2 regions of the Planococcus sp. 11815 genome follow, and region 1 is predicted to be linked to the other one. Evidence: predicted binding sites of a transcription regulator. Region 1 holds the regulator's gene; the other holds the start of a gene.
The links. The regulator CtsR, encoded in region 1, represses protease genes until heat stress. The targets are predictions, from matches to a motif close to ATGGTCAATAAAGGTCAAACA.

Region 1 (4,499 bases):
GTAGGCGAGAAGAGAATTCTAAGGTGAGCGAGTGAACTCTCGTTAAGGAACTCGGCAAAATGACCCCGTAACTTCGGGAGAAGGGGTGCTCTGGTAGGGTGTTAAAGCCCGAGAGAGCCGCAGTGAATAGGCCCAGGCGACTGTTTAGCAAAAACACAGGTCTCTGCAAAACCGTAAGGTGACGTATAGGGGCTGACGCCTGCCCGGTGCTGGAAGGTTAAGGGGAGTGCTTAGCGCAAGCGAAGGTGCGAACCGAAGCCCCAGTAAACGGCGGCCGTAACTATAACGGTCCTAAGGTAGCGAAATTCCTTGTCGGGTAAGTTCCGACCCGCACGAAAGGCGTAACGATCTGGGCACTGTCTCAACGAGAGACTCGGTGAAATTATAGTACCTGTGAAGATGCAGGTTACCCGCGACAGGACGGAAAGACCCCGTGGAGCTTTACTGTAGCCTGATATTGAATTTTGGTGCAACTTGTACAGGATAGGTAGGAGCCAGAGAACCCGGAGCGCCAGCTTCGGGGGAGGCGTCGGTGGGATACTACCCTGGTTGTATTGAACTTCTAACCCACAAGCCTTAGCGGCTTGGGAGACAGTGTCAGGCGGGCAGTTTGACTGGGGCGGTCGCCTCCTAAAGAGTAACGGAGGCGCTCAAAGGTTCCCTCAGAATGGTTGGAAATCATTCGCAGAGTGTAAAGGCACAAGGGAGCTTGACTGCGAGACGGACAGGTCGAGCAGGGTCGAAAGACGGACTTAGTGATCCGGTGGTTCCGCATGGAAGGGCCATCGCTCAACGGATAAAAGCTACCCCGGGGATAACAGGCTTATCTCCCCCAAGAGTCCACATCGACGGGGAGGTTTGGCACCTCGATGTCGGCTCATCGCATCCTGGGGCTGTAGTCGGTCCCAAGGGTTGGGCTGTTCGCCCATTAAAGCGGTACGCGAGCTGGGTTCAGAACGTCGTGAGACAGTTCGGTCCCTATCCGTCGCGGGCGCAGGAAATTTGAGAGGAGCTGTCCTTAGTACGAGAGGACCGGGATGGACACACCGCTGGTGTACCAGTTGTTCTGCCAAGAGCATCGCTGGGTAGCTATGTGTGGCCGGGATAAGTGCTGAAAGCATCTAAGCACGAAGCCCCCCTCAAGATGAGATTTCCCATTGCGCAAGCAAGTAAGATCCCTCAAAGACGATGAGGTAGATAGGTTCGGGGTGGAAGCGTGGCGACACGTGCAGCTGACGAATACTAATCGATCGAGGACTTAACCAACAAACTGAACATGCGTTTCCAATGTCGATTTATCCAGTTTTGAGCGAACAAGCTCAAGAGTCCAGTGATGATGGCAAAGAGGCCACACCCGTTCCCATCCCGAACACGGAAGTTAAGCTCTTTTGCGCCGATGGTAGTTGGGGGTTTCCCCCTGTGAGAGTAGGACGTCGCTGGGCAAGTAGAAAGGCCGTTACCGGTTCATTCCGGTAGCGGTCTTTTTTGTATTTCAAATTAAAAAAAGGATTGAAAATATAGTATAAAGGGAAAAAAGAACTGAGGTGAAAACTTATGAAAGCTGGTTATTACAAAGTGAAAACGGTCGAGAAAAGAACAGCATTATTAGTTTCATTAAAAGATTCTGCTGAACAATATACTTACCCCATTGCAGATTTTACTCATGATGTAAATAAAGGGGATATAGTAGAAGTTTGGCAAGAAGGCACCCGTTGGAGAACCAAGTATGTCGAAGAAAAAACTCGTTCGGTATCTAGTCATACTAAAGATTTTATGAAACGGATGATGGACGAAGAATGAGGAGTCTCGGGATATTCTACCCGAGACTTTTTCTATCTCAAACTAAGTATTTGATATCCGTAAAACGCTTATGTATAATTAAGTCAAATATAGTCAAAGTCAATCATTAGCGCATTTAAACGCTAAAGAGGTGAAAGCGATGCGGAATATTTCAGATATAATTGAAGGTTATTTAAAAGAGATTATCGAAATAAGCGGTAAGGATCATATTGAAATTAAACGAAGTGAGGTTGCTGAGAAATTTCAATGTGTTCCATCCCAAATTAATTATGTGATAAATACCAGATTCACATTAGATCGTGGATACTTAGTTGAAAGTAAGCGTGGTGGCGGAGGATATATTCGTATTAAGAAAGTACGCCTTCATAAGAAGTCAGATTTAATTGCTCAAATTATTAATAGGCTTGAAACTGGTGCTTCACAAACCATGGCCGAAGATATTGTGTGGAGGCTTTTAAGTGAAGATGTTATATCAAAGCGTGAAGCTAAATTGATTTTGAGTGCCATTGATCGTTCTACTCTCGGGCTGCCTCTTCCTGTACGAGATGAAGTACGAGCGCGGATTCTAGTGGCAATGCTGTTTACTATTCAATATGAGTCGAACGGGCAAGGAGTGATCAAGTGATTTGTGAACAATGTGGAGAACGGCCAGCTACAGTCATCGTGAAGCAAAACCAGCAGGGCCATTTAACAGAAAGACACCTCTGTCACGTTTGCGCGGCAGAAAATCATAATATCAGTTTTTCTTTTGACCAAGACCCAATGGCGATCCATAATCTATTAGCTAATTGGTTTCCGAAGCAGCAAGCCGCTGTGAGTCCTGTAAGAAAGGAAGTTCCAGCTTGCCCGTCTTGTGGATTTACTTTCCAAAAGTTTTTGAGTCTTGGTAAATTCGGCTGTGCTGAGTGTTATAGCACTTTCTCACCTCAGTTAATTGAGATTTTGAAACGAGTGCAAAATGGAAATACAGAACACACAGGGAAGATTCCTGCTTCTTATGGAACGACGTTGAAAATTAAAAAAGAAATTGAAGAATTGAGAAAGCAAATGCAGGCTGCGATACAAGATGAGAACTTTGAAGAAGCTGCAAGGCTACGAGATCAAGTAAAGGCCTTGAATGAAAAGCTTGAAGGAGGTGGGGACGTTGGCGATTGACCGTTTCCTTCAACCCCGTGCGAGCAGTTGGATGGCTAATAACGGTGAACATGTTGATATAGCTATGAGTACGAGAATCCGATTGGCACGGAATTTAGACGAGTTTAAATTTCCATATGCATTTTCCGAGGATGAGGCGTTGAAAGTTGATAAAGCCGTTTCCTCGGTATTACTGGATAAGGGAAAGGAAGTTGGATACGGGTTTACTCATATCAATATTGAGGAATTAAATGACCTGCAGCGTGAAGTGTTGGTAGAAAAACATTTAATTAGCCCTTATTTAGCGAACAGTCAGCATTCCAGTGCCGTATTATTATCGGATGAAGAAGAGCTTAGCATTATGGTCAATGAAGAAGATCATATGCGGATTCAAAGTTTGCAGTCAGGCTTTCATTTGCAGGAAGCATATGACATAGCGAATAAAATGGATTCGCTTTTGGAAGAAAATCTTTCATACGCTTTTCATGAGAAATTTGGTTATTTGACCAGTTGCCCTACAAACACCGGTACAGGAATGCGTGCTTCTGTCATGCTTCATTTGCCAGCTTTAACGATGTCCCATCAAATCAACCGGATCATCCCGGCTATATCCCGTCTGGGGATGGTTGTTAGAGGGATTTACGGAGAAGGAAGTGAAGCGCTTGGTAATGTATACCAGATTTCTAACCAAGTAACATTGGGGAAATCGGAGTATGAGATTTTGCAGGATTTGCAAAACATGACCGAGCAGATTATTGAACAGGAACGAAGAGCAAGGGAAGCGTTGAATGCGAATTCTCCGCTGCTCCTTGAAGATAGGGTGTACCGGTCGTTAGGTGTCCTGACTCACGCCCGTCTGTTGAATACGGAAGAAGCCGCTACCTGTTTATCAGATGTGAGACTTGGCATCGACCTTCATCTAATTACGGATGTAGACATGTCGATACTGAATGAATTGATGGTCTTTATGCAACCTGCGTTTTTGCAGCAGTATGCGGGACGACCATTGGAAGCGAAGGAACGTGACCTGGCCCGGGCGGAATTGTTCCGGGAGAGGTTAGCTGATAACGGGATAAATACAAAAGGAGAGGATTTTGCATGATGTTCAACCGATTTACACAACGCGCACAAAAAGTTCTTCAATTAGCCCAAGAAGAGGCAATCCGTATGAAGCACGAATCAATCGGAACTGAGCATATTTTGCTTGGTTTGATCCGAGAAGGCGGCGGAATCGCTGCAAAAGCACTTGAAGCAATTGAAGTGAATACACAATTGATCGAAGACGGTGTCAAAGAACTGGTCGGTGTCGGAGAAAAAGATGTCGGTCCGATTGTTCATTATACGCCGCGGGCTAAAAAAGTGATCGAGCTGTCGGTTGATGAATCCCGCAAGCTTGGCCACTCTTATATCGGAACAGAGCATTTATTGCTTGCTTTAATCCGTGAAGGCGAAGGAGTCGCTGCACGTGTACTTGGAAATGCCGGTGTCAGCTTGAATAAAGCGCGCCAGCAAGTATTGCAGCTGCTTGGCAGCAACGAGCAAGCATCGACTGGCACGAGCCCAAA
Region 2 (4,499 bases), 1.2 Mb from region 1:
ACTTTCATGGAATCGATGGTCCGGATGTCTTCGTACTCAGCGTCTCCGATATGGACGCGCAAAGGGAACAGGACGACCTGTTCCTGTTCAAAAAAAGCTTTCGGTAAATCAGATGCGCTATCTGCAAATAATCTCATGGATCTTCCTCCTTTAGAGTTTCAGTTTCAAACGGTCCATCAGCAATTCAGCGATGCCGTCTTCGTTATTGGTCAAGGTGATTTCGTTGGCGATGTTCTTCAACGGCGCAATGGCATTGCCCATCGCAACCCCAACTCCTGCAAAGTCCAGCATTTCCAGATCGTTGTCTTCATCACCGAATGCGATGATATGCTCTTTCGCGATGCCCAGTGATTTTGAGACGCGATCGATACCGACAGCTTTGTTCATGCCCGAGCGGACAATTTCAATGACGTGCCAAGGTGCGCCCCAGCGGCGATGGTCAATGACTTCCGCATGCACTTCCGATAGGTGGTCGTGAATGGCATGGACTTTTTCGTATGGTGCATGGATGAGCATCGACGTCGGATCGGTTTTTAAATAATTGCGCAAATCCCCCGTCGTGATGCTTGGGTCACCAAAACTGAAGATATCCATCAGTTTCTCATCGTGGTGGTGGACATAGACTTCATCCAATACTTCCGCGACGATGTTGTGGAAATCGAAATCGTGCATCGATTCGACGACTTCGTGTACGACATCCAAGCCGATCGGCGTATGGTGCAGCCCCCAGCGTTCGTCGTTCGGGTGATGGACAAAAGCTCCATTGAAATTGACAATCGGCGTGTTGAGGCCGAGTTCACGGTAATAGATTTCACTTGCGCGGTATGGACGCCCCGTAGCGATCATGACCTGGTGGCCTGCTTGCTGGGCTTGATTCAAAATGGACTTGGTTTTAGGTGAAATGACTTTTTGGTCGGTCAATAATGTTCCGTCCAAGTCGAGTACGATTAAATGTTGTTTCATATGAAAATCCGGCTCCCTTCTATCTACCTTCAGTTTAGCGATAATAGAGGCTATCCGTCAAAAAAACCTGACGGCAATGCCGGAATTTGCGGTAACAAAGAAAAATTGGTAGGATTTAGGGTGAGGAGTGAAGCGCATGAAAGTAGCAAATGAATTATGGGGAAATATCCCGATCTTACATATAACACCTGAAGGGCACACGGGCGGTCCATTGCCGACGGTCATTTTCTTGCATGGGCATACGAGTGCCAAAGAACATAATTTGCATTATGCCTGGCAATGGGCCAAAAAAGGGGTCCGTGTCATCTTGCCGGATGCGTTGCTTCACGGAGAGCGGGATCAATCGCTTGATGAGGTCCAGATCAGCCTGCGCTTTTGGGAAATCGTTTTGACGTCTATCGAAGAACTCGGATTTTTGCACAAAGAATTGCACAAGCGCCAGCTGATTAGCGGAGAACCGGCTGTCGGAGGCACATCGATGGGCGGCATCACGACGCTCGGCGCATTGACGGCACATCCGTGGATCAAAGCGGCGGCCGTCATGATGGGATCCGGAAATTACGTGGAGCTTGCGAAAGCCCAAATGCGGCAATACGAGTCGCGCGGTTTTGACTTGCCGCTCACCGATGAGGAACGAGAAGGCATGCTCCAGGCCCTGTCACGTTTTGATATCAGTTTGAACCGCCAATCCTTTGGCGGGCGCCCGGTTTTTTTCTGGCATGGCGTAAAAGACCCGACCGTTCCTTTCGAACCGACCAACCGGCTTTTCCATGCATTGCAGCAGGATTATGCCGCCTATCCTGAACGACTGGCATTCATGAAAGAAACAGAAGCTGCACACGCGGTCAGCCGCAAAGGGATGCTGTCTGCAACGGCTTGGATTGCCGACCGATTAAAGGAATAAGCAAGTCGATTTCATTTCACTGTGATGTTTGGTAAGATAAGCAGTAACAGGAAAAGGAGGGATTCCGAATGGATCAAGAAACAAAAGATTATCTATTAGGCGCACTCGAAAATGTCATCGACCCTGAACTAGGTGTTGATATCGTCAATTTGGGCCTTGTATATGATGTAGAATTATCCGAAGATGGTTTCTGCGTGGTCACGATGACACTCACTTCTATGGGATGCCCAATGGGGCCGCAAATCGTCCAGATGGTTAAAACATCCTTGTATGAATTGCCGGAAGTGGAAGAAGTCGATGTAAAAATCGTCTGGCAGCCTGTCTGGAGTAAAGACCATATGTCGCGCTACGCAAAAATGGCGCTCGGCGTTCGATAAGAGAAATAGCAGAAAGCCGCAGGGAAGAAATTCCTTGCGGCTTTTTTTGATGAGCATTTCCGTTGCAAAAGGGGTACGGCAATCATATAATTTAATTAGTCAAAGATGGTCAAATTAATCAGAGGAGCGTGATTTGATTGGTTCAATTCCAAAATCCAAACGAAGAGCAAAAGTCGCCATTGGAACAATTCGGCCGCAATTTGGTTGAACAAGCACAGTCCGGTAAGATGGATCCGGTCATCGGGCGCGATCAGGAAATCCGCAATGTCATCCGGATTCTTTCCAGAAAGACAAAGAATAATCCGGTATTGATCGGTGAACCAGGCGTCGGGAAAACCGCAATCGTCGAAGGACTGGCACAGCGCATCGTCCGCAACGATGTGCCGGAAGGCTTGAAGGACCGTGTCATTTATGAACTCGATATGAGTGCACTGATTGCAGGCGCAAAATACCGGGGGGAATTCGAGGAACGGCTGAAAAGCGTATTGAAGCAAGTGAAAGACAGTGAAGGGCAGATCATCCTGTTTATCGACGAGATCCACACCATCGTCGGCGCCGGTAAAACGGAAGGCGCGATGGACGCCGGAAATATGCTCAAACCGATGCTTGCGCGCGGAGAGCTGTATTGCATCGGAGCCACCACTCTGGATGAATACCGCATGCACATCGAGAAAGATGCGGCACTTGAGCGCCGCTTCCAGCAGGTGATGGTGCGCGAGCCTTCTGTTGAAGATGCGGTATCGATTCTCCGTGGATTGAAAGAGCGTTTCGAACTCCACCACGGCGTGCGCATCCATGACCGGGCGATTGTTGCAGCTGCTACAATGTCAGACCGGTACATCACGGAGCGTTTCCTTCCGGACAAGGCAATCGACTTGATCGATGAAGCGTGTGCAATGATCCGGACGGAGATCGACTCCATGCCGCAAGAGCTCGATGAAGTAACGCGGCGCCTCATGCAGCTAGAGATTGAAGAGCAGGCGCTTCGGAAAGAAAAAGACGAAGCGAGCAAAACACGCCTCGCTGCGCTGCGCGAAGAGATTGAAGAGCTGAAGTCGTCTTCTGAAGGCATGCAGCAGCAATGGAACGAAGAAAAGCAATCGCTTCAGAAAATCCAGGCCAAGCGCGAACAATTGGATCAATACCGCCGCCAATTGGAAGATGCGGAAAACAAATATGATTTAAATACCGCGGCGATGTTGCGCCACGGAAAAATTCCAGAGCTTGAAAAAGAACTGAGCGCGATGGAAGTTGAACTTGCCGGAGACGGCGGGGAGCGGTTGCTGCGCGAAGAAGTGACCGAAGAGGAAATTGCGGGTATTGTCGCTCGCTGGACGGGTATTCCCGTAACGAAACTGGTCGAAGGCGAGCGCGAAAAGCTATTGCGCCTTGGGGATACGTTGAAAGAGCGAGTCATCGGACAGGACCGAGCCGTCGAACTGGTGACAGAAGCCGTATGGCGTGCACGTGCCGGCATCAAGGATGAACAAAAGCCGATCGGCTCGTTCATTTTCCTCGGTCCGACCGGTGTCGGGAAAACGGAGCTTGCGAAATCGTTGGCAGCAAACTTATTCGATTCAGAAGACCATTTCATCCGCATCGACATGTCCGAATACATGGAAAAGCACAGCGTATCGCGTCTTGTCGGGGCGCCTCCTGGATATATCGGCTATGAAGAAGGCGGCCAATTGACAGAAGCGGTCCGCCGCAATCCGTATTCCGTGGTGCTGCTCGATGAAATCGAGAAAGCCCATCCGGATGTCGCGAACATCCTTTTGCAGATCCTCGACGACGGGCGTATCACCGACAGCCAAGGGCGGCTCGTGAACTTCTCCAATACCGTCGTCATCATGACATCGAATATCGGTTCCCAGCATATCAGCGCAAGCAGTGACGAACACGATACAGAAGACATCGTCATGATGGAACTGCGCAAGCATTTCCGGCCGGAATTGTTGAACCGCATTGACGATATCGTCATTTTCCATTCCTTGTCGAATGAGCATTTCTATGGCATCGCCAAGAAAATGATCGGCGAATTGGCCGCTCGGATGAAACAACAGCAAATTTCCTTGGAAGTCGAGGATTCGGTCATCGATTATATCATTGAAGCAGGAACGGACCCGGTCTTTGGGGCGCGCCCGCTGAAACGCTTTATCCAGCGTGAAATCGAGACTCGCATCGCTAAGGAATTGATTAAAGGAGAGGTCACTCCAGGTTCGGCATTGAAGGTATCGATGGACGCCAATAAACAA

Region 2: the regulator CtsR is predicted to act here: its motif matches at 2,340-2,360, upstream of M1Q06_RS11210 (ATP-dependent Clp protease ATP-binding subunit).

Annotation. Positions count from the first base shown of each region.
Region 1 is NZ_CP096991.1:94,809-99,307, forward strand. Features, by position in the region: rRNA gene M1Q06_RS00465 (23S ribosomal RNA) at 1-1,266, shown strand, start outside; rRNA gene rrf (5S ribosomal RNA) at 1,327-1,442, shown strand; gene M1Q06_RS00475 (hypothetical protein) at 1,555-1,800, shown strand; gene M1Q06_RS00480 (CtsR family transcriptional regulator) at 1,940-2,425, shown strand; gene M1Q06_RS00485 (UvrB/UvrC motif-containing protein) at 2,422-2,955, shown strand; gene M1Q06_RS00490 (protein arginine kinase) at 2,945-4,036, shown strand; gene M1Q06_RS00495 (ATP-dependent Clp protease ATP-binding subunit) at 4,033-4,499, shown strand, end outside.
Region 2 is NZ_CP096991.1:2,198,754-2,203,252, reverse strand. Features, by position in the region: gene M1Q06_RS11230 (DegV family protein) at 1-137, opposite strand, end outside; gene M1Q06_RS11225 (Cof-type HAD-IIB family hydrolase) at 151-963, opposite strand; gene M1Q06_RS11220 (alpha/beta fold hydrolase) at 1,100-1,867, shown strand; gene M1Q06_RS11215 (metal-sulfur cluster assembly factor) at 1,936-2,244, shown strand; gene M1Q06_RS11210 (ATP-dependent Clp protease ATP-binding subunit) at 2,382-4,499, shown strand, end outside.